Regions from separate parts of the Citrobacter portucalensis genome, predicted to be linked through region 1. Evidence: predicted binding sites of a transcription regulator. Region 1 holds the regulator's gene; each other region holds the start of a gene.
The links. Region 1 encodes CRP, which controls carbon source genes, mostly activating them, when cyclic AMP is high. Its sites were predicted from a motif close to ATGTGANNNNNNTCACAT; they were not measured.
Positions count from the first base shown of each region.

Region 2: a site for CRP is predicted at 1,689-1,706, ahead of garD (galactarate dehydratase). Genes of this name have one in related genera too.
Region 3: a site for CRP is predicted at 1,602-1,619, ahead of idnO (gluconate 5-dehydrogenase). Genes of this name have one in related genera too.
Region 4: a site for CRP is predicted at 2,994-3,011, ahead of glpT (glycerol-3-phosphate transporter). Genes of this name have one in related genera too.

Region 1 is NZ_CP092466.1:401,658-406,928, reverse strand. Features, by position in the region: partial or broken gene LY264_RS01880 (hydrolase) at 1-812, shown strand, start outside; gene LY264_RS01875 (YheU family protein) at 809-1,027, shown strand; gene LY264_RS01870 (phosphoribulokinase) at 1,081-1,950, shown strand; gene LY264_RS01865 (OsmC family protein) at 2,044-2,451, opposite strand; gene crp (cAMP-activated global transcriptional regulator CRP) at 2,760-3,392, shown strand; gene LY264_RS01855 (YccS/YhfK family putative transporter) at 3,444-5,271, shown strand, end outside.
Region 2 is NZ_CP092466.1:601,327-606,597, forward strand. Features, by position in the region: gene garD (galactarate dehydratase) at 1-1,569, opposite strand, end outside; gene garP (galactarate/glucarate/glycerate transporter GarP) at 1,975-3,309, shown strand; gene garL (2-dehydro-3-deoxyglucarate aldolase) at 3,325-4,095, shown strand; gene garR (2-hydroxy-3-oxopropionate reductase) at 4,126-5,016, shown strand; gene garK (glycerate 2-kinase) at 5,082-5,271, shown strand, end outside.
Region 3 is NZ_CP092466.1:4,217,593-4,222,863, reverse strand. Features, by position in the region: gene sgrT (glucose uptake inhibitor SgrT) at 15-143, shown strand; gene LY264_RS20505 (sugar efflux transporter) at 252-1,430, shown strand; gene idnO (gluconate 5-dehydrogenase) at 1,709-2,473, shown strand; gene LY264_RS20495 (MFS transporter) at 2,530-3,813, shown strand; gene idnR (DNA-binding transcriptional regulator IdnR) at 3,896-4,888, shown strand; gene leuD (3-isopropylmalate dehydratase small subunit) at 4,934-5,271, opposite strand, start outside.
Region 4 is NZ_CP092466.1:1,650,778-1,656,048, forward strand. Features, by position in the region: gene glpB (glycerol-3-phosphate dehydrogenase subunit GlpB) at 1-1,232, opposite strand, end outside; gene glpA (anaerobic glycerol-3-phosphate dehydrogenase subunit A) at 1,222-2,850, opposite strand; gene glpT (glycerol-3-phosphate transporter) at 3,121-4,479, shown strand; gene glpQ (glycerophosphodiester phosphodiesterase) at 4,483-5,271, shown strand, end outside.

The DNA.
Region 1 (5,271 bases):
AACACAAACCGCGCCTGGTGGTTTTTCACGGTCTGGAAGGCAGTCTGAACAGCCCCTACGCACATGGCCTGATTGAAGCAGCACAAAAGCGCGGCTGGCTGGGCGTGGTTATGCATTTTCGCGGTTGCAGCGGCGAACCCAATCGTCTGAACCGCATTTATCACTCCGGTGAAACAGAAGATGGCACCTGGTTTTTACACTGGCTGGAGCGTGAGTTCGGTCGCGTACCGACCGCGGCGGTAGGTTATTCACTCGGTGGAAACATGCTGGCTTGCCTGCTGGCAAAAGAAGGCAACGATATTCCGATAGATGCGGCGGTTATCGTTTCTGCACCTTTCGTGCTCGAAGCCTGTAGCTACCATATGGACAAGGGCTTCTCCCGGGTCTACCAGCGCTACCTGCTCAATCTGTTGAAAGCCAATGCCTCACGGAAGCTTGAAGCTTATCCAGGTTCGTTGCCGGTGAGTCTGGCCCAGTTGAAATCTTTACGCCGCATTCGCGATTTTGACGATCTAATCACCGCCAAAATCCACGGTTTCGCCGATGCTATAGACTATTACCGCCAGTGCAGCGCCATGCCGTTGCTCAATCGGATAGCCAAACCAACGCTGATTATCCATGCGAAAGACGATCCGTTTATGGATCATCATGTGATCCCGAAACCGGAAAATCTGCCCTCACAGGTGGAGTACCAGCTTACTGAACACGGCGGCCACGTCGGATTTATAGGTGGCACGGTGCGCCGTCCTGTGATGTGGCTGGAATCAAGAATCCCGGACTGGCTGACAACGTATCTGGAGGCATCATCATGATTATCCCCTGGCAAGATATCTCCCCGGACGCGCTGGACAATTTGATTGAAAGCTTTGTCTTGCGCGAAGGCACCGATTATGGTGAACATGAACGCTCGCTCGAACAAAAAGTCGCCGACGTCAAACGCCAACTACAATCAGGTGAAGCCGTGCTGGTGTGGTCTGAACTGCATGAAACGGTCAACATTATGCCGAGGAAGCAGATTCACGAGTAATCCGTAGCCGCCGGCCGACTTTACTATAATTACAACCATTTCATGGAGTTGTTATGTCTGCCAAACATCCGGTGATTGCGGTAACAGGATCCAGCGGCGCGGGGACCACCACCACCAGCCTCGCGTTTCGTAAAATTTTCGCGCAGTTAAATCTGCGCGCCGCCGAGGTGGAAGGTGACAGTTTTCATCGCTATACCCGTCCGGAAATGGACATGGCGATTCGCAAAGCGCGCGATGCCGGGCGGCATATCAGCTATTTTGGCCCCGAAGCTAATGACTTCGGCTTGCTGGAACAAACCTTCATCGAATACGGTCAGACGGGCAAAGGCCAGTCGCGAAAATATCTGCACACTTACGATGAGGCCGTACCGTGGAACCAGGTTCCGGGGACATTCACGCCCTGGCAGCCGCTGCCTGAACCGACGGATGTACTGTTCTACGAAGGGCTGCACGGCGGTGTTGTCACCCCGCAGCAAAACGTGGCCCGGCATGTCGATCTGCTGGTTGGCGTGGTACCTATCGTAAACCTGGAATGGATCCAGAAGCTGACCCGCGATACCAGCGAGCGTGGACATTCGCGTGAAGCGGTGATGGACTCGGTGGTGCGTTCAATGGACGATTACATCAATTACATCACGCCGCAGTTTTCCCGGACGCATATTAACTTCCAGCGCGTACCGACCGTCGATACCTCCAACCCCTTTGCCGCTAAGAGCATTCCATCACTGGATGAAAGCTTTGTCGTGATTCATTTTCGTAACCTGGAAGGGATCGACTTCCCGTGGTTACTGGCCATGTTGCAGGGATCATTCATTTCCCATATCAATACGTTAGTCGTACCTGGCGGCAAGATGGGTCTGGCGATGGAATTGATTATGCTGCCGCTGGTACAGCGACTGATGGAAGGTAAGAAGATAGAGTGATGTGGTCTTTTGCCGGATGGCGGCTGATGCCTTATCCGGCCTACGTGTTTATATCCTGTAGGCCTGATAAGTGAAACGCCATCAGGCATGACATCACGCAGCAGCAACCACTTCATAGGAATGGGTAATATTCACTGCCTTTTCCAGCATCAACGCCACGGAGCAGTATTTTTCCGCTGAAAGATCGACGGCGCGGGAGACTGACGCATCTTTCAGATCGTTACCCGTTACGATGAAATGCAGGTTGATGTGGGTAAACAGGCGCGGCGCTTCATCACGACGCTCTGAAGTCAGTTTCACTTCGCAGTTGGTCACATCCTGACGACCCTTTTGCAGGATCGATACCACATCAATTGCGCTACAACCGCCGGCAGCCATTAATACCATTTCCATCGGGCTCGGCGCTTTATCACCGGAGTTACCGTCCATCAAAATTTGGTGGCCAGAGGCGGACTCACCGAGGAAGGTTAACCCCTCAACCCACTTTACACGCGCTTGCATATTTCGTAACTCCAATGTTTCAATTTTCCTGACAGATTACGCGCACATAACAATTCTCGCAACGGAAGGCGACCTGCGTCATGCTGAAGCGAGACACCAGGAGACACACGGCGAAAGCTATGCTAAAACAGACGGGATGCTACAGTAATACATTGACGTACTGCATGTATGCAGAGGACATCACATTACAGGCTGCAGTATATTTTTGACAGCCCCTTTCCCAGGTAGCGGGAAGCATATTTTTGCAAACCCAGAGGCAGCGTCGTTTTCTGGCTCTGGAGACAGCTTATAACAGAGGATAACCGCGCATGGTGCTTGGCAAACCGCAAACAGACCCGACTCTCGAATGGTTCTTGTCTCATTGCCATATTCATAAGTACCCATCGAAGAGCACGCTGATTCACCAGGGTGAAAAAGCGGAAACGTTGTATTACATCGTTAAAGGCTCCGTGGCAGTGCTGATCAAAGATGAAGAAGGGAAAGAAATGATCCTTTCTTATCTGAATCAGGGCGATTTTATTGGTGAATTAGGCCTCTTCGAAGAAGGTCAGGAACGTAGCGCCTGGGTACGTGCCAAAACCGCATGTGAAGTCGCTGAAATTTCCTACAAAAAATTTCGCCAATTAATCCAGGTCAACCCGGATATTCTGATGCGCCTGTCTTCTCAGATGGCTCGTCGTCTGCAGGTCACGTCTGAAAAAGTGGGCAACCTTGCCTTCCTCGACGTAACCGGTCGTATCGCGCAGACTCTGCTGAATCTGGCGAAACAGCCTGATGCGATGACCCACCCGGACGGCATGCAGATTAAAATCACCCGTCAGGAAATCGGCCAGATCGTTGGCTGCTCCCGTGAGACCGTCGGTCGTATTCTGAAGATGCTGGAAGATCAGAACCTGATCTCCGCACACGGTAAGACCATCGTCGTCTACGGCACGCGTTAACCCCATCGAAGTGGCGCGTTACCCAGTAATGCGCCACTTTTGTTTACTCCGATGTGGCGAAGACTGATATACCACCCAGAGATCAACTACGCACTACGACAAACGCTGGTGCTATGTTTACCTGTGGCTGTTGGTCTGATCATCGGTCAGCTTCATTTGGGGCTTCTCTTTTCCCTCGTCCCTGCCTGCTGCAACATTGCCGGTCTTGATACCCCGCACAAGCGCTTTTTCAAACGCTTAGTCATTGGTGCATCGCTGTTTGCCGGGTGCAGCTTGATCATGCAGCTACTGCTTGCGCAAACTATACCGCTACCATTGATCCTCACCGGCCTGACGCTCATTCTTGGCGTAACCGCCGAGCTAAGCCCCTTGCATGCGCGATTACTGCCAGCCTCGCTTATCGCGGCGATTTTCACGCTCAGCCTGGCCGGGAATATGCCCGTCTGGGAGCCGCTGCTGATCTACGCGCTGGGCACGTTATGGTATGGCCTGTTCAACTGGTTCTGGTTCTGGATGTGGCGCGAGCAACCGCTCCGCGAATCGCTCAGCTTGCTGTACCGTGAATTAGCCGATTACTGTGAAGCCAAGTACAGCATGCTGACCCAGCATGCCGACCCAGAAAAAGCGCTGCCTCCCCTGCTGGTTCGCCAACAAAAGGCGGTGGATCTGATTACCCAGTGCTATCAGCAAATGCATATGCTGTCGGCACATCACAACAACGAATACAAACGCCTGCTGCGTGCCTTTCAGGAGGCGCTGGATTTACAGGAGCATATTTCCGTTAGCCTCCACCAGCCAGAAGAAGTGCAAAAACTGGTTGAGCGTAGCCACGCGGAGCAGGTAATTCGCTGGAACGCGCGAACCGTCGCCGAACGCCTTCGGGTACTGGCCGATGATATTTTGTATCACCGCTTGCCGACCCGTTTCTCGATGGAAAAGCAGATTGGCACGCTGGAGAAAATCGCCAGGCAGCATCCGGACAATCCGGTGGGGCAATTTTGCTACTGGCACTTCAGCCGTATTGCCCGCGTGCTACGGACCCAGCGCCCGCTGTATGCCCGTGACTTAATGGCTGACAAGCAGCGTCGGTTGCCACTGATCCCTGCCCTGAAAAACTACCTGTCGTTGAAATCCCCAGCGCTGCGCAATGCCGGACGCATCAGCGTTATGTTGAGTATCGCCAGCCTGATGGGCAGCGCTTTACACCTGCCAAAGCCTTACTGGATTTTGATGACAGTCCTGTTTGTTACGCAAAATGGCTACGGGGCGACCCGGGTGCGCATCTTACACCGTTCCGTAGGTACGCTCGTTGGACTGGTTATTGCCGGCGTCACATTGCACTTTCATATTCCCGAAGGTTTCACGCTGGCGGCCATGCTGCTGATCACCCTGGTGAGCTATCTGATCATCCGTAAAAACTACGGCTGGGCTACCGTCGGTTTTACGGTAACGGCGGTATACACCCTGCAACTACTGACGCTGAATGGGGAAGAGTTTATCGTGCCGCGGTTTGTCGATACGGTCATTGGCTGCTTAATCGCCTTTGGCGGCACGCTCTGGCTGTGGCCACAGTGGCAGAGCGGTCTGCTGCGTAAGAACGCCCACGATGCGTTAGAAGCCGACCAGGAGGCAATTCGTCTGATCCTCAGCAACGATCCACAGGCCACGCCGCTGGCGTATCAACGCATGCGCGTCAACCAGACGCAAAACACGCTGTTCAACTCGCTGAACCAGGCAATGCAGGAGCCGGGATTTAACTCGCACTACCTTGCAGACATGAAACTGTGGGTCACGCACAGCCAGTTCATCGTTGAACACATCAACGCGATGACCACGCTGGCAAGGGAACATACGATGCTGACGCCGGATTTGGCGCAGC
Region 2 (5,271 bases), 200 kb from region 1:
GGTCACTGGCGCCGGGTTAAACACCGCCAGCTGGTTATGCAGTCCCCACTGATCCGAGAAGGTTTTCTTACGCCCGCTGGCGACGTCGAGAATAAATTCGAACAGTTTCAGACCCACATCTTCAATGGTTTCTTCTCCGGTGGCGATGGTGCCCGCGTTAATGTCCATCAGGTCAAACCAACGGTTGGCCAGCTCGGTGCGTGTCGCCATTTTAATCACCGGCACGGCCATCAGACCATACGGCGTACCGCGACCGGTGGTGAACACCTGCACGGTGATCCCGGAAGCGACCTGCTGTGTACCGCAAACAAAATCACTGGCGGGGGTTGCAGCGTAAATCAGGCCACGTTTGGTTGGACGCTGGCCCGGCGACAATACTTCGACAATCGCGCTCTTGCCAGACTTGGCAATCGAACCCAGCGCCTTTTCCACCACGTTTGCCAGACCGCCTTTCTTGTTGCCCGGAGAAGGGTTGGCACTGCGATCCGTTTTGCCCATATCAAGGTAGTTATCGTACCAGGCCATCTCTTCGAGCAGGCGTTTACCTACTTCTTCGTTAATCGCACGTGGGGTCAGAAGGTGGATGGCATCGCGCACTTCGGTTACTTCAGAGAACATTACGGTCGCGCCGCAGCGTACTAACAGGTCGGAGGCATAACCCACCGCCGGGTTGGCCGTCACGCCGGAAAACGCATCGCTACCGCCGCACTGCATGCCGACCACCAGTTCTGAAGCCGGGCAAGTTTCACGCTGGCGCTGATTGAGCTTTGCCAGATGATGTTCGGCCACCTGCAGAATATCGGTGACCATCGATTGAAAGCCGACGTGCTTTTCATCCTGGAGGCTGACGATACTGGCGCTGTCGACCGGAATACTTTTCACATCGTGCGTGCCTTCCAGCAGCCGCTCCGGCTGCAGTTTTTCGCAACCGAGGCCGATGACCATCACTTCACCGCCAAAATTCGGGTTAAGCGCAATATTGTGAATGGTGCGAATCGGCACGATGGCGGCTGGAGCATTGATCGCCACGCCGCAGCCGTACAGGTGATTGAGCCCCACCACACCGTCAACGTTCGGGTATTTAGGCAGCAGATCGCGCTCAATGATTTTCACCACATAGTCCACTACGCCCGCTACGCAGTGCACGCTGGTGGAGATACCGAGTAGATTTTTGGTACCTACGCTACCGTCAGCATTGCGGTAACCTTCGAAGGTATAGCCCTCTAGCGGTGGCAGCGGCTCTGGCACTTTAGTTGCCAGCGGCAGCGTCTCCAGCGGCGGGGCTTTGGGCAGCTCAACCATTGATTCATCAATCCAGCTGCCGCGTGGGATATCGCGAACGGCATAGCCTATCACTTCGCCATAACGCACGATTTCGCCATGAACAGGAATATCCAATAGCGCCACTTTATGACCCTGGGGAATATGTTCAATGAGTTCCAGTCCGTCCGGAAAACGCGTTCCGGCTTTCAGACCATTGTCATTGACAATTATCGCCACATTATCTGTTTCGTGAACTTTAATATAAAACGCCGTTGGCGATTCTTGTCTGATTTCGATGTCGGCCATTGTCCAGTATTCTCCAACAAGGTGGTGATAATAGTGTGGATATTTATATTTTGAATCTAATTTTAAGTAATAAAGATTCGGTATCGTGAAATAAGAATGTCAGGAGTTTGACGTGAAGAATGTGACGATGATCACTTAAACTCAGCAAGGCCGGGTCACCAGGGGTAGCAATACGTAAATGTGTGCATTAGCGCCCAAGCATGTGTGCATATGCCCAAAACATTAATTGAACAACGCTAATTTAATGAGCGTTTGCACAATGATTAACGTTGTGCTGATGATTATACTAAATCACGGTTTCATAACGCCTGATAAATTATTATCTATTTTTATTATCGGTAATTTATCACGAGAAATACCCACAAAATAATAATAAAAACCTTTTATGTGCCCGAGGTAAATAGAATGATATTGGATACAGTTGTCGAGAAAAAGAAAGGTACGCACACCCGTTATTTAATATTGCTGATAATATTTATTGTTACAGCCGTTAACTATGCGGACCGTGCGACGCTGTCTATTGCCGGAACTGAAGTGGCGAAAGAGTTACATCTCAGCGCCATCTCAATGGGTTACATTTTCTCCGCCTTCGGCTGGGCTTACCTGTTGATGCAAATCCCCGGCGGCTGGCTGCTGGATAAATTCGGCTCGAAGAAAGTCTACACCTACAGTTTGTTCTTCTGGTCACTGTTTACCTTCCTGCAGGGCTTTGTGGACATGTTCCCGCTGGCCTGGGCGGGGATTTCAATGTTCATCATGCGCTTTATGCTGGGCTTCTCGGAAGCGCCATCCTTCCCGGCTAATGCCCGTATCGTGGCGGCCTGGTTCCCAACGAAGGAGCGTGGCACGGCATCCGCGATTTTTAACTCCGCACAGTATTTCTCCCTGGCGCTGTTTTCCCCGCTGCTCGGCTGGCTGACCTTCGCCTGGGGCTGGGAGCACGTCTTTACCGTGATGGGCGTGATTGGTTTTGTGCTTACCGGACTGTGGGTAAAGTTTATTCATAACCCAACCGATCACCCGCGCATGTCGCAAGAAGAGTTGAAGTTTATCTCTGAAAACGGCGCGGTCGTGGATATGGACCATAAAAAGCCGGGCGATGTGAAGTCAGGTGGTCCTAAACTGCATTATATCAAGCAGTTGCTCACGAACCGTATGATGCTTGGTGTGTTCTTTGGCCAGTATTTTATCAACACAATTACCTGGTTTTTTCTCACCTGGTTCCCGATTTACCTGGTTCAGGAAAAAGGTATGTCGATTCTGAAAGTGGGCCTGGTGGCTTCGATTCCGGCACTGTGCGGGTTTTTCGGTGGCGTGCTCGGCGGCGTGTTCTCTGATTATCTGATTAAACGTGGTTTCAGCATTACCCTGGCGCGTAAGCTGCCGATAGTGCTCGGCATGTTGCTCGCATCGACCATTATTCTGTGTAACTACACCGATAATACCGCTCTTGTGGTGGCGCTGATGGCGCTGGCGTTCTTCGGTAAAGGTTTCGGCGCGCTGGGTTGGCCGGTGATTTCCGATACCGCGCCGAAAGAGATTGTCGGTCTGTGCGGTGGGGTATTTAACGTATTTGGCAACGTGGCTTCCATCGTCACCCCGCTGGTGATTGGGTATCTGGTGAGCGAGCTGCACTCATTTAATGCTGCGCTGATGTTTGTAGGGTGCTCGGCGCTGATGGCAATGGTTTGCTACCTGTTTATTGTCGGTGACATTAAACGTATGGAATTGCAGAAATAAACAAAGGTATAGGCGATGAATAACACGATTTTCCCGAATAAGTTTAAAGCGGCCCTCGCGGCGCAACAAATTCAGATTGGCTGCTGGTCTGCATTGGCCAGCCCAATCAGTACCGAAGTTTTAGGTCTGGCAGGGTTTGACTGGCTGGTACTGGATGGCGAACATGCGCCGAATGATATCTCGACGTTTATTCCGCAATTGATGGCGCTGAAAGGCAGCGACAGCGCGGCGGTAGTGCGTGTACCAACCAACGAACCGGTGATTATCAAGCGCCTGCTGGATATCGGGTTTTACAACTTCCTGATCCCGTTCGTTGAGACGGAAGAAGAAGCGGTTAACGCTGTGGCGTCGACCCGCTATCCGCCGGAAGGTATTCGCGGCGTGTCCGTATCCCATCGCGCCAATATGTTTGGCACCGTACCGGACTACTTTGCGCAGTCGAATAAGAACATCACCATCATCGTGCAGATCGAAAGTCAGCAGGGCGTTGATAACGTTGACGCAATCGCGGCGACAGAAGGCGTTGACGGTGTCTTCGTTGGACCAAGCGATCTGGCTGCGGCGCTAGGTCACCTCGGCAATGCGTCACATCCTGATGTGCAGAAAGCTATCCAGCACATTTTTGCCCGCGCGAAAGCACACGGCAAACCAAGCGGCATTCTGGCCCCGGTAGAGGCGGATGCGCGTCGTTATCTGGAGTGGGGCGCGACGTTTGTTGCCGTTGGCAGCGACCTTGGCGTGTTCCGTTCAGCCACGCAGAAACTGGCTGATTCTTTTAAGAAATAACCACCATCGACAGTAGAGAGAGATAAAGACATGACAATGAAAGTTGGTTTTATTGGCCTCGGTATTATGGGTAAACCAATGAGTAAAAACCTCCTCAAGGCAGGTTACTCGCTGGTGGTTGCTGACCGTAACCCGGAATCTATTGCGGAAGTGATTGCCGCAGGCGCTGAAACTGCCGCCACGGCGAAAGATATCGCTGAGCAGTGTGATGTGATCATCACCATGCTGCCGAACTCTCCGCATGTTAAGGAAGTGGCACTGGGTGAAGGCGGCATTATTGAAGGGGCGAAACCGGGCACAGTGCTTATCGACATGAGCTCCATTGCACCGTTGGCCAGCCGTGAAATTAGCGACGCGCTGAAAGCGAAAGGCGTGGATATGTTGGATGCGCCGGTCAGCGGCGGCGAGCCAAAAGCGATTGACGGCACGTTGTCGGTGATGGTCGGCGGCGATAAAGCGATTTTCGACAAGTACTACGATCTGCTGAAAGCGATGGCAGGCTCCGTGGTACATACCGGTGAAATTGGCGCGGGTAACGTCACCAAGCTGGCGAATCAGGTGATTGTGGCGCTGAACATTGCCGCGATGTCTGAAGCGCTGACGCTAGCGACCAAAGCGGGTGTGAATCCGGATCTGGTGTATCAGGCGATCCGTGGCGGGCTGGCAGGCAGCACCGTGCTGGATGCGAAAGCGCCGATGGTGATGGATCGCAACTTTAAACCAGGTTTCCGTATTGACCTGCATATCAAAGACCTGGCGAACGCGCTGGATACCTCTCATGGCGTTGGCGCTCAGTTGCCGCTGACTGCAGCAGTCATGGAGATGATGCAGGCGCTACGCGCAGATGGATTGGGTACTGCCGATCACAGTGCGCTCGCATGCTACTACGAAAAACTGGCGAAAGTGGAAGTCACTCGCTAACAAGAAGGGCGCGGATGTGCGCCCTGTATTTCTTGCCTTGCGCGGCACAGTCAGGCTACATAACTATGAAAATCGTAATTGCCCCAGACTCTTATAAAGAAAGCCTTTCTGCCACCGAGGTAGCTCAGGCAATAGAAAAAGGATTTCGGGAAATTTTCCCCGATGCGCAATATGTTTCTGTTCCGGTTGCCGATGGCGGCGAAGGAACGGTTGAAGCCATGATTGCCGCGACGCAAGGGAGTGAACATTCAGCGC
Region 3 (5,271 bases), 1.3 Mb from region 1:
CGAAGGGGTCATCTATGCGTCAGTTCTGGTTGAAGTACTTTACCGCGACAGAAAAATCGTCCTGGTTGGCTTGCCTGAGCGCACCGCAGCGCTTAAAGATGCTCGAAGAGCTGATGCAGTGGGAGATGACATCTGACTCCTGAATTGGGAATTGCAGACATCATGTGTGACTGAGTATTGGTGTAAAATCACCCGCCAGCAGATTTTTTCTGCTGGCTTTTTTCGTATCAGCCCAGCCAATAGGGATAACAATGCTCTGGATTATGACCATGGGACGGCGCCTCAACGGCGTTTACGCGGCATTTATGCTGGTCGCTTTTATGATGGGCGTGGCGGGGGCATTGCAGGCACCCACGCTGAGTCTGTTCCTGAGCCGTGAGGTCGGGGCGCAGCCATTTTGGGTCGGGCTGTTTTACACCGTCAATGCGATTGTCGGGATCGTCGTCAGCCTTGGCCTCGCGAAACGATCTGACAGCCAGGGCGATCGGCGTAAGTTGATCATGTTCTGCTGCCTGATGGCAATTGGCAACGCGTTGCTGTTTGCCTTTAATCGCCACTATCTTACGCTGATCACCTGCGGTGTGCTGCTGGCCTCGCTGGCGAATACTGCCATGCCGCAACTGTTTGCGCTGGCGCGGGAATATGCTGATAACTCCGCGCGTGAAGTGGTGATGTTTAGCTCGGTGATGCGTGCGCAGCTTTCGCTGGCCTGGGTGATTGGACCGCCGCTGGCATTCATGCTGGCGCTGAATTACGGCTTTACGGCGATGTTTTCCATTGCTGCAGGGATTTTTGCCATTAGCCTGGTGCTGATTGCGCTGATATTGCCGTCAGTCGCCCGGGTGGAGCAGCCTGTAGACGTGCCGCTGGAACAGACCGGCGGTTGGCAGGACAAAAATGTGCGCATGTTGTTTATTGCCTCCACGCTGATGTGGACCTGCAACACCATGTACATCATCGATATGCCGCTGTGGATAAGCCTTGAGCTGGGCTTGCCAGACAAGCTGGCCGGGATCCTGATGGGGACGGCGGCTGGGCTGGAAATTCCGGCGATGATTCTGGCGGGCTATTACGTGAAACGCTTTGGCAAACGGCGAATGATGATCGCGGCCGTCGCGGCAGGCGTGCTGTTTTATCTTGGTTTGATCTTCTTTCACAGCCGTACGGCGCTGCTGGTGCTGCAACTGTTTAACGCGGTATTTATCGGTATTATCGCCGGAATAGGCATGCTGTGGTTTCAGGATCTGATGCCCGGACGTGCGGGATCAGCGACCACATTATTTACCAACAGTATTTCAACGGGAGTCATTCTGGCAGGGGTGATTCAGGGGGCTGTTGCGCAAAGCTACGGTCACTATGCCGTCTATTGGGTGATTGCGGTGATTTCGGTGGTGACGCTGTGGATGACCGGGCGGGTGAAGGATGTTTAGTCCGGTGCAGTCCCGGCGTTGCAGTGCTCGACCGGACGACATTTCGTATTCGCTTTTGTCGTTTTTGTAGGCCGGATAAGGCGTTTACGCCGCCATCCGGCAACCTGTCTTTACGGCCTGATCGCGTTACGCTTATCAGGTCTATCCCTCTTTTTTTCATCTTGCACGTAAATGTAATGTTGATCACATAACGATCATTTTCCTCTTCCTTGATCTTCTTTTTTCTACTGTTACGCGTATACAGTTACGCGTAACAGTTATTAAAAAAGGAGTTTTTTATGAAAAACCTATTCGACCTGACCGGCAAACGCGCGCTGATTACCGGTTCCGCTCAGGGCATTGGTAACCTGTTGGCCAACGGTCTGGCGGCGCACGGTGCTGAGATTGTGATTAACGATATTACCCAGCAGCGCGCTCAGGCGGCGGCGGACAAACTGGTTGCCGAAGGCTATCGCGCCGTTGGCTATGGTTTTGATGTCACCAACGGGGAAGAGGTGGCGCGCGCCATCGCGCAAATTGAAAAGGAAGTTGGGGCCATTGATATTTTAATTAACAACGCCGGAATTCAGCGTCGTTTTCCCTTCACCGAATTCCCGGAGGCTGAATGGGACAAAGTGATTGATGTAAACCAGAAATCGGTCTTTCTGGTGTCGCAGCAGGTTTCCCGCTACATGGTGCAACGCCGCCGCGGGAAGATTATTAATATCTGCTCAATGCAAAGCGAATTAGGTCGTAAAACCATTACTCCATACGCGGCGTCAAAAGGCGCGGTCAAAATGTTAACCCGTGGCATGTGCGTGGAACTGGCGGAATACAATATTCAGGTCAACGGCATTGCTCCCGGCTATTTCGCTACCGACATGACCACCGCGCTGGTCAACGATGAAGCATTCTCCGCCTGGCTGTTCCAGCGCACGCCCGCCGCTCGCTGGGGTAACCCGGAAGAGCTTATCGGCGCGGCGGTTTATCTTGCCGCGCCCGCCTCTGACTTTGTGAATGGGCATCTTTTGTTTGTGGACGGCGGCATGCTCGCCGCGGTCTGATCAATAATGGGCCGCAACGCGCGGCCTGAGCGAAAACAATAATCCAAGGAGTGAGTATGAATATGCTCGCAAAACTGCCAGCGCGTCGCTGGTGGTATTTAATGCCGATTATTTTTATTACCTACAGCTTAGCTTATCTCGACCGCGCCAATTACGGCTTTGCCGCTGCCGCCGGTATTGAACATGACTTAGGAATTACTCAGGGAACAGCATCGTTAATTGGCGCGTTATTCTTCCTGGGCTATTTCTTTTTCCAGGTGCCGGGCGCGATGTACGCCGTTAAGCGTAGCGTGCGCAAAATGATTTTTTACAGCCTGATCCTTTGGGGGCTTTGTGCCGCGGCGACCGGCTTTGTCAGCAATATCCCAACGCTGATGGCGATCCGCTTTATTCTCGGCATCGTCGAAGCAGCGGTGATGCCCGCGATGCTGATTTATATCAGCAACTGGTTTACCAAAACTGAACGCTCGCGCGCCAACACCTTTTTAATTCTCGGCAACCCGGTCACAGTACTGTGGATGTCGATAGTCTCCGGCTACCTGATTGAAGCCTGGGGCTGGCGCGAAATGTTTATTATCGAAGGTATCCCGGCGGTGATCTGGGCGTTCTGCTGGGTGATTCTGGTACGCGACAAACCGGCGGATGCGGGCTGGTTGAGCGAGCAGGAGAAACAGGCATTACAGCAGGCGATGGATCGCGAGCAGCGCGACATCAAACCGATGCGTAACTACGGTGAAGCGATGCGTTCACGCAGCGTCATTATGCTTTGTGCGGTGCATGCGCTGTGGAGCATCGGGGTGTATGGCTTCATGATGTGGATGCCGTCAATCCTCAAAAATGCAGCTCAGATGGACATTGTGGCGGTGGGCTGGCTGGCAGCGGTGCCGTATCTGGCGGCGATCTGCCTGATGCTGACCGTCTCCTGGCTGTCCGATAAGTTCCAAAATCGTAAGCTGTTTATCTGGCCGCTGCTGTTGATTGCCGCCATCGCGTTCTTTGCCTCGTGGCTGTTGGGCAACCAGTCCTTCTGGCTCTCCTACGCGCTGCTGGTTGTGGCCGCCGCCTGTATGTATGCACCTTACGGGCCGTTCTTTGCGCTGATCCCCGAACTGCTGCCGCGCAACGTCTCCGGTGTGTCGATGGGGATGATCAACAGTTTTGGCGCGTTAGGGGCATTCCTCGGCGCGTGGCTGGTGGGTTACCTCAACGGCGTGACCGGCGGGCCGGGCGTCTCCTACACCTTCATGGCGATTGCTCTGCTGGCGTCGGTGGTGCTGATGTACTGCGTTCGTGCGCAAAATGAAACCACGTCGCCGTCGGCTGAGATGGCTACGCGTTAAGGTTGAGCGAGGAGTGCAGTCGCTAACCGGCTGTGATAAGGTTCTCTGCGAGCATAATGGGCTGTTGGTCGTAGAGAACCTCATGAAAAACAATCGGATGACATTACAGGATATCGCTAATCTGGCCGGGCTGAATAAGATGACGGTCAGCCGTTATCTGCGTGACCCGAATCAGGTGTCGCAACGCAGCCGCGAATTGATTTCGAAAGTGATGGAAGAGAACAACTACATCCCCAACCGCGCCCCGGAAATTCTGCTCAACGCACGCAGCAAAACCATTGGTGTGCTGATCCCCTCGTTTCGTAATCAGATCTTTGCCGACGTGCTGGCAGGGATTGAATCCGTCACCTCGGCCTGCCAGTACCAGACGCTGATCGCCAACTACGAATATGATGCCGAGCGTGAAGAACGCGAGGTGCTGAACCTGCTCTCTTACAATATCGACGGCCTGATCCTCACGGGAAAGCTGCATACAGAGCGAATGATCCAGTACGTGCGCGCCAGCGGCGTACCGGTGGCGGAACTGATGGATATTAGCGGCCAGTATCTTGATATACAGGTTGGGTTTGATAACGAAAAAGCCGCGTTTGAAATGACGCAGGCTTTTATCGACAGCGGTAAACGCAGCATTGCTTTCTTTGGCTCGATGGATGACCCCCGAGACCTTAGCCGTTTTCGCGGCACCGAGAAAGCGCTGGCGGCGCAGGGACTGGAAGCGTACCACCTGGCGCCAAAAACTATTTCGTCGGTGGCGCTGGGCCGCAAGATGTTCCAGCAGGCGATGGCGGAAAAGCCGGATATTGACGCTATTTTCTGTACCAACGATGACCTGGCGGTTGGCGCGCTGCTGGAGTGTCAGGCACAGCAGTACGATGTGCCGGGAAAAATGGCGATTGCCGGTTTCCACGGGCTGGAAATTGGCCGTGCGCGGCTGCAAAAAATCGCCAGCGTGATTACGCCACGCTTTGAGATTGGCAAAACGGCGGCGGATATTCTGATTAAGCGTTTGAACGGGAAAGATGCGCCGGGCAGCGTCAATCTTGGCTACCAAATCTATTACGGCGATACGCTGTAGGTGAAGAGAAAGGGCTGGCCACCGTGCGGTGACCAGCGGAAGAGATTACTGCATAAACGCTGGCTGCTTGTCTTCGTACTCGGTGATGGCCGCTTCATGTTGCAGCGTCAGCCCGATGCTGTCCAGACCGTTCAGCATGCAGTGGCGGCGGAAGTCGTCAATTTTAAAGCTGTAGGACTTATCGCCTGCTTTCACCACCTGCGCTTCCAGATCCACTTCAAATTTAATGCCCGGATTGGCTTTCACCAGCGCGAACATTTCATCTACCTGCGCGTCGCTCAGGGTCACCGGCAACAGTTGGTTATTGAAACTGTTGCCGTAGAAGATGTCGGCGAAGCTTGGTGCGATCACCACTTTAAAGCCGTAATCGGTCAGTGCCCACG
Region 4 (5,271 bases), 1.2 Mb from region 1:
ATATGATGCGCGGCATGTAAGGCGCTAACTGCGCACACGCCGCCTCCGCAACCCTGGGCGATAGGGTCGAATCCGCCGAGGACGGAACCAATGGCATACATGTTTTCTATCGTTTTTCCCGCCAGTGATGGGCGTAATGCGGAATCGGTAGTCACGCCAAACTGTTGCCACGGTTGTGGATCGAAAACATCACGCTGATACCACTCGGCGCGGGTAGCTGTTTGCTGTACATCCAGTCCCAGGATTGGTTCGTAGATTGCCTCACGCGTGGCGACCAGCCCGCTGCTGAAGAAACTGCCGCTGGCGAGCACGGCGAAACGTGGCCGCAAGGGGATATCGGCATGATTTCGGGTCCAGATTTCGCTGACCACGCCATCCTGACAGGTGATTTTTTTCACTTCATCACCCGGCATCCACACACCGCCCTGGCGCACAAACTGGCGCTGTAATTTGTTGTGCAAACGCATGCCCAGTACCGAAGGTGGTAGGGTCGGTAACAGTGTCAGAGAGCAGGGGAGGCGCTCGTTAAGCCACTGCCAGAGCCGCTCATCTGCCAGACCAAAGCATGCCGGCATGATTATCATGTCGCAGGTTTTTGCCATTGGCAGCAATGCGTCATAGAGCTGCGACCATTTATCTTCGTTATCCAGCAGGCGCGCAATATTAACGGCGCGAAACTCGGTTGGGTTATCACGCAGGACATCCAGCTCCGGTAGCTCGATTTCTGCTGTCTCGACGCTGAGATTGCGTTGACGTAATGACGCTGCGGCGAGATGCGCCTGAAAATCCAGTAACCCGCTAATCCCTACAACGCAGATACGCTGTGCGGACAGCGGCCAGACCGGCACTTCCGGGGAACTTAACCAGGTTGAGCGCAGGGTGCCCAGCGGGGTAACACGTTGATGCGCCTGATGCACTTTGCCCTGCAAATGTGTTCCGCATTCTTCCAGTAAATTTTGCGCCTGCTGGGCCAGTTCCAGAACGTTCTGCGTTCCGATGGTGCTATACGGATGTGCGGGTGCCTGAGTGCGCAGTGCATTCAAACCCGCTTCTATATCCGTCACCGGTTGACCATCGGGTAAGCTGCTGAGCAAATCCAGTGAGCCGGAAGAAAAATGCAGGGCGCTTTGGCCGCGGGTAACAATCGTGCAGCGCAGTCCGCTTTTTTGCAGTTGCAGGCCACATAGCAGTCCGGCGAGGCCGCCGCCGATAATGACGGTATCAAATTTCATCCTGGTGCTCCTTTTCCAGACCACACAACCCTTGATAAACCCAGCGCGTGAATTCGCTTTCGCGCAGCGCATCTCCCCAGGCGATAGGCTGCACGCCTTTCCAGCGTTCGTTGAGGAAATCGGAAAGCTGGGTAATGGACTGCGCTGCGGTAGTGACATTAAAACGTTGCAGCAAACCTGCGGCGCGGCAGGCACACAATTCGCCCTGGCAGGTCCCCATTCCAACACGGGTACGGCGACGCAAATCGAGCAGGCTGTTGACGGTTAAATTCTCGACGGCGTATTGCACTTCGCCTGCGGTGACTGCTTCGCATTCGCAGACCAGGCTGCGGTGCTGACGGCCTTCGCTAAGCCACGCAGGGGTGCGATCGCCGTGACGGTAGACCGCCGAGCCGCGTAGTGGCGCGGGCAATGAGATCACGCGTTTAAGCGTATGCTCGGTAGATTCCTGTGAGCCAGGCAGCGCGGTGTCTGCCGTTGTGCAAGGCTGGGTATTGCCCAGCTTACGGCAAACGGCATCGGTGGCCCATTCCGCCATCAGGCGGTAGGTCATCAGTTTGCCGCCGGTAATGGTGATAAACCCTTCCAGTCCGTCACGTTCAGCGTGATCGAACAGTACAATCCCACGGCTGACGTTACGACCGCTTGGGTCGTCGTCGCTGGCCACCAGCGGGCGTACGCCGGAGTAGGCGCGTAAAATGCGCGTTTTCGCCATAATCGGCGCCAGCTTCTCGCCTTCACGCAGCAGAATATCGACCTCTTCTGCGGTGACGCGGTTGCTGTCGATATCGTCGTAATCAATGTGCTGTGAGGTGGTACCGATCAGTGAAATGGTATCGCCAGGCACCAGAATATCGGCGTCAGAAGGCTTACGGCAGCGGTTAATGACATGCTGGTTAATGCGATGATCCATAATCAGCAACGAACCTTTGGCCGGGAACATACGGATGCTCAGATCGGCATATTCCGCAATGCGTTGACCCCAGATCCCAGCGGCGTTGACGACAACCGGTGCATGCAGGGACTGCATTTCGCCTGTCAGATGATTGCGCACGTTAACGCCGCAAACCGTTGCGCCTTCGCGGAGCAGCCCCGTCACTTCATGCGCCGTTAAGATAACCGCGCCATGCTCACGCGCATCCAGCATGTTAGCTGCTGTTAAGCGGAAAGGATCGACCGTGCCGTCTGGTACTTTTACTGCACCAATCAGCTGTGGATTCACAGAAGGTTCGATAATACGTGCCTGCTGAGGGTCAATCGCTTCTGCGCGAATCCCTGCCTCTTCACATGCGCGAATAAAGGTGGCCTGGAAGGACAGCTCATCCTCCGGCAGAGTAATAAACAGACCGTCCGTTGGCTCAACGCAATGACGGGCGATACGTTTCAGAATTTGGTTTTCGCTGATGCACTCACGGGCAGATTCAGCGTCGGTGACGGCGTAGCGTGCACCGCTGTGCAGCAGGCCGTGGTTGCGTCCGGTCGCACCTGTGGCGATATCGTGGCGTTCCACTAAGATGACGCGCAACCCGCGCAGCGCACAGTCACGTGCGATCCCTGCACCTGTTGCTCCTCCACCAATGATAATCACGTCACTTGTTTGCGAGTCGCGAGTTTTCATTGTTTTTCCTCACAGTTCGTTTTTTATCATTTAGCCACATAAAAAACATGGATTGTTTGATTTCGCGCATAATCGCTCATTATTCGAAAATGAAACGTGATTTCGTGCGCCTTTATGAACATTTGTCATAAATCTGTAACAATATGTGCTGCGTTTCACATTTTTGTTATGTATCTTTCCTTAACATCGCGGCCACACTGGGAGCGGTAGGGTAGTAATGACGAACTGCAGTGTTTACTTCGAATGAAAGACGGCCACGGAGGCTACACTATGTTGAGCATTTTTAAACCAGCGTCACACACGGCGCGTTTACCTGCAGCGGAGATCGACCCGACATATCGTCGATTACGTTGGCAGATTTTTCTGGGGATTTTCTTTGGTTATGCCGCGTACTATCTGGTACGTAAGAACTTTGCCCTTGCGATGCCATATCTGGTTGAGCAGGGTTTCTCTCGCGGCGATCTGGGTTTTGCGTTGTCCGGTATCTCCATCGCTTACGGATTTTCGAAATTCATCATGGGGTCCGTTTCGGATCGCTCGAATCCGCGCGTTTTCCTGCCAGCAGGTTTGATTCTGGCTGCCGCAGTGATGTTGTTTATGGGCTTTGTGCCGTGGGCGACATCGAGCATTGCGATAATGTTTGTGCTGCTGTTCCTCTGCGGATGGTTCCAGGGGATGGGGTGGCCGCCGTGTGGTCGTACCATGGTGCACTGGTGGTCGCAGAAAGAACGTGGCGGTATTGTTTCCGTCTGGAACTGTGCGCACAACGTGGGCGGCGGTCTGCCTCCTCTGCTGTTCCTGCTCGGTATGGCCTGGTTCAATGACTGGAAAGCGGCGCTGTATATGCCTGCTTTCGGTGCGATTGTGGTTGCGCTGTTCGCCTTTGCTATGATGCGTGATACGCCGCAGTCCTGCGGCCTGCCGCCTATCGAAGAGTATAAGAACGACTATCCGGACGATTACAACGAGAAAGCGGAAGAAGAGCTGACTGCGAAGCAGATCTTCATGCAGTATGTACTGCCAAACAAACTGTTGTGGTACATCGCTATCGCCAACGTGTTTGTTTATCTGCTGCGCTACGGCATCCTGGACTGGTCACCGACCTACCTGAAAGAAGTGAAGCATTTCGCACTCGATAAATCATCCTGGGCCTACTTCCTGTATGAGTATGCGGGTATTCCGGGCACGCTGCTGTGCGGCTGGATGTCGGATAAAGTCTTCCGTGGTAACCGTGGTGCGACCGGCGTGTTCTTTATGACGCTGGTAACTATTGCGACCATCGTTTACTGGATGAACCCGGCAGGCAACCCGAACGTGGATATGGCTTGTATGATCATCATCGGCTTCTTGATCTACGGCCCGGTAATGTTGATTGGTCTGCACGCGCTGGAACTGGCACCGAAAAAAGCGGCGGGAACGGCAGCTGGCTTTACCGGTCTGTTCGGTTATCTCGGCGGTTCTGTGGCTGCGAGCGCCATTGTTGGCTACACCGTTGACTTCTTCGGTTGGGACGGCGGCTTTATGGTGATGATTGGCGGTAGCGTGCTGGCGGTTATCCTGCTGGTGGTCGTCATGATTGGCGAAAAACGCCATCACGAAGAGATGCAACTGAAACGTAACGGGGGCTAATAGATGAAAACTACATTGAAAAGTCTCAGCGTGGCGCTGATGCTCACAGGTATGGTGGTCAGCAGCGCGGCGGTTGCCGCAGATAAAATCGTGATTGCGCACCGTGGTGCGAGCGGTTATCTACCGGAGCATACGCTGCCAGCGAAAGCGATGGCCTATGCCCAGGGTGCGGATTATCTGGAGCAGGATTTGGTGATGACCAAGGATGACCATCTGGTCGTCCTGCATGACCATTATCTTGACCGCGTCACCGATGTTGCCGAGCGTTTCCCGGATCGGGCGCGTAAAGACGGGCGTTACTACGCTATCGACTTTACGCTGGATGAAATTAAATCACTGAAATTTACCGAAGGCTTCGATATCGAAAATGGCAAAAAGGTCCAGACCTACCCAGGGCGCTTCCCGATGGGTAAATCTGATTTCCGCGTGCACACGTTCGAAGAAGAGATTGAGTTTGTTCAGGGATTAAATCATTCCACCGGTAAAAACATCGGTATTTACCCGGAAATGAAAGCGCCGTGGTTCCATCACCAGGAAGGGAAGGACATTGCGGCTAAGACGCTGGAAGTACTGAAAAAGTACGGGTATACCGACAAGAACGACAAGGTCTATCTGCAATGTTTTGATGTTGCAGAGTTGAAGCGCATTAAAAATGAACTGGAACCGAAGATGGGGATGGATCTCAATCTGGTACAGTTGATTGCGTACACCGACTGGAATGAAACTCAGGAGAAAAAGCCGGACGGTAGTTGGGTTAATTACAACTACGACTGGATGTTTAAGCCGGGTGCC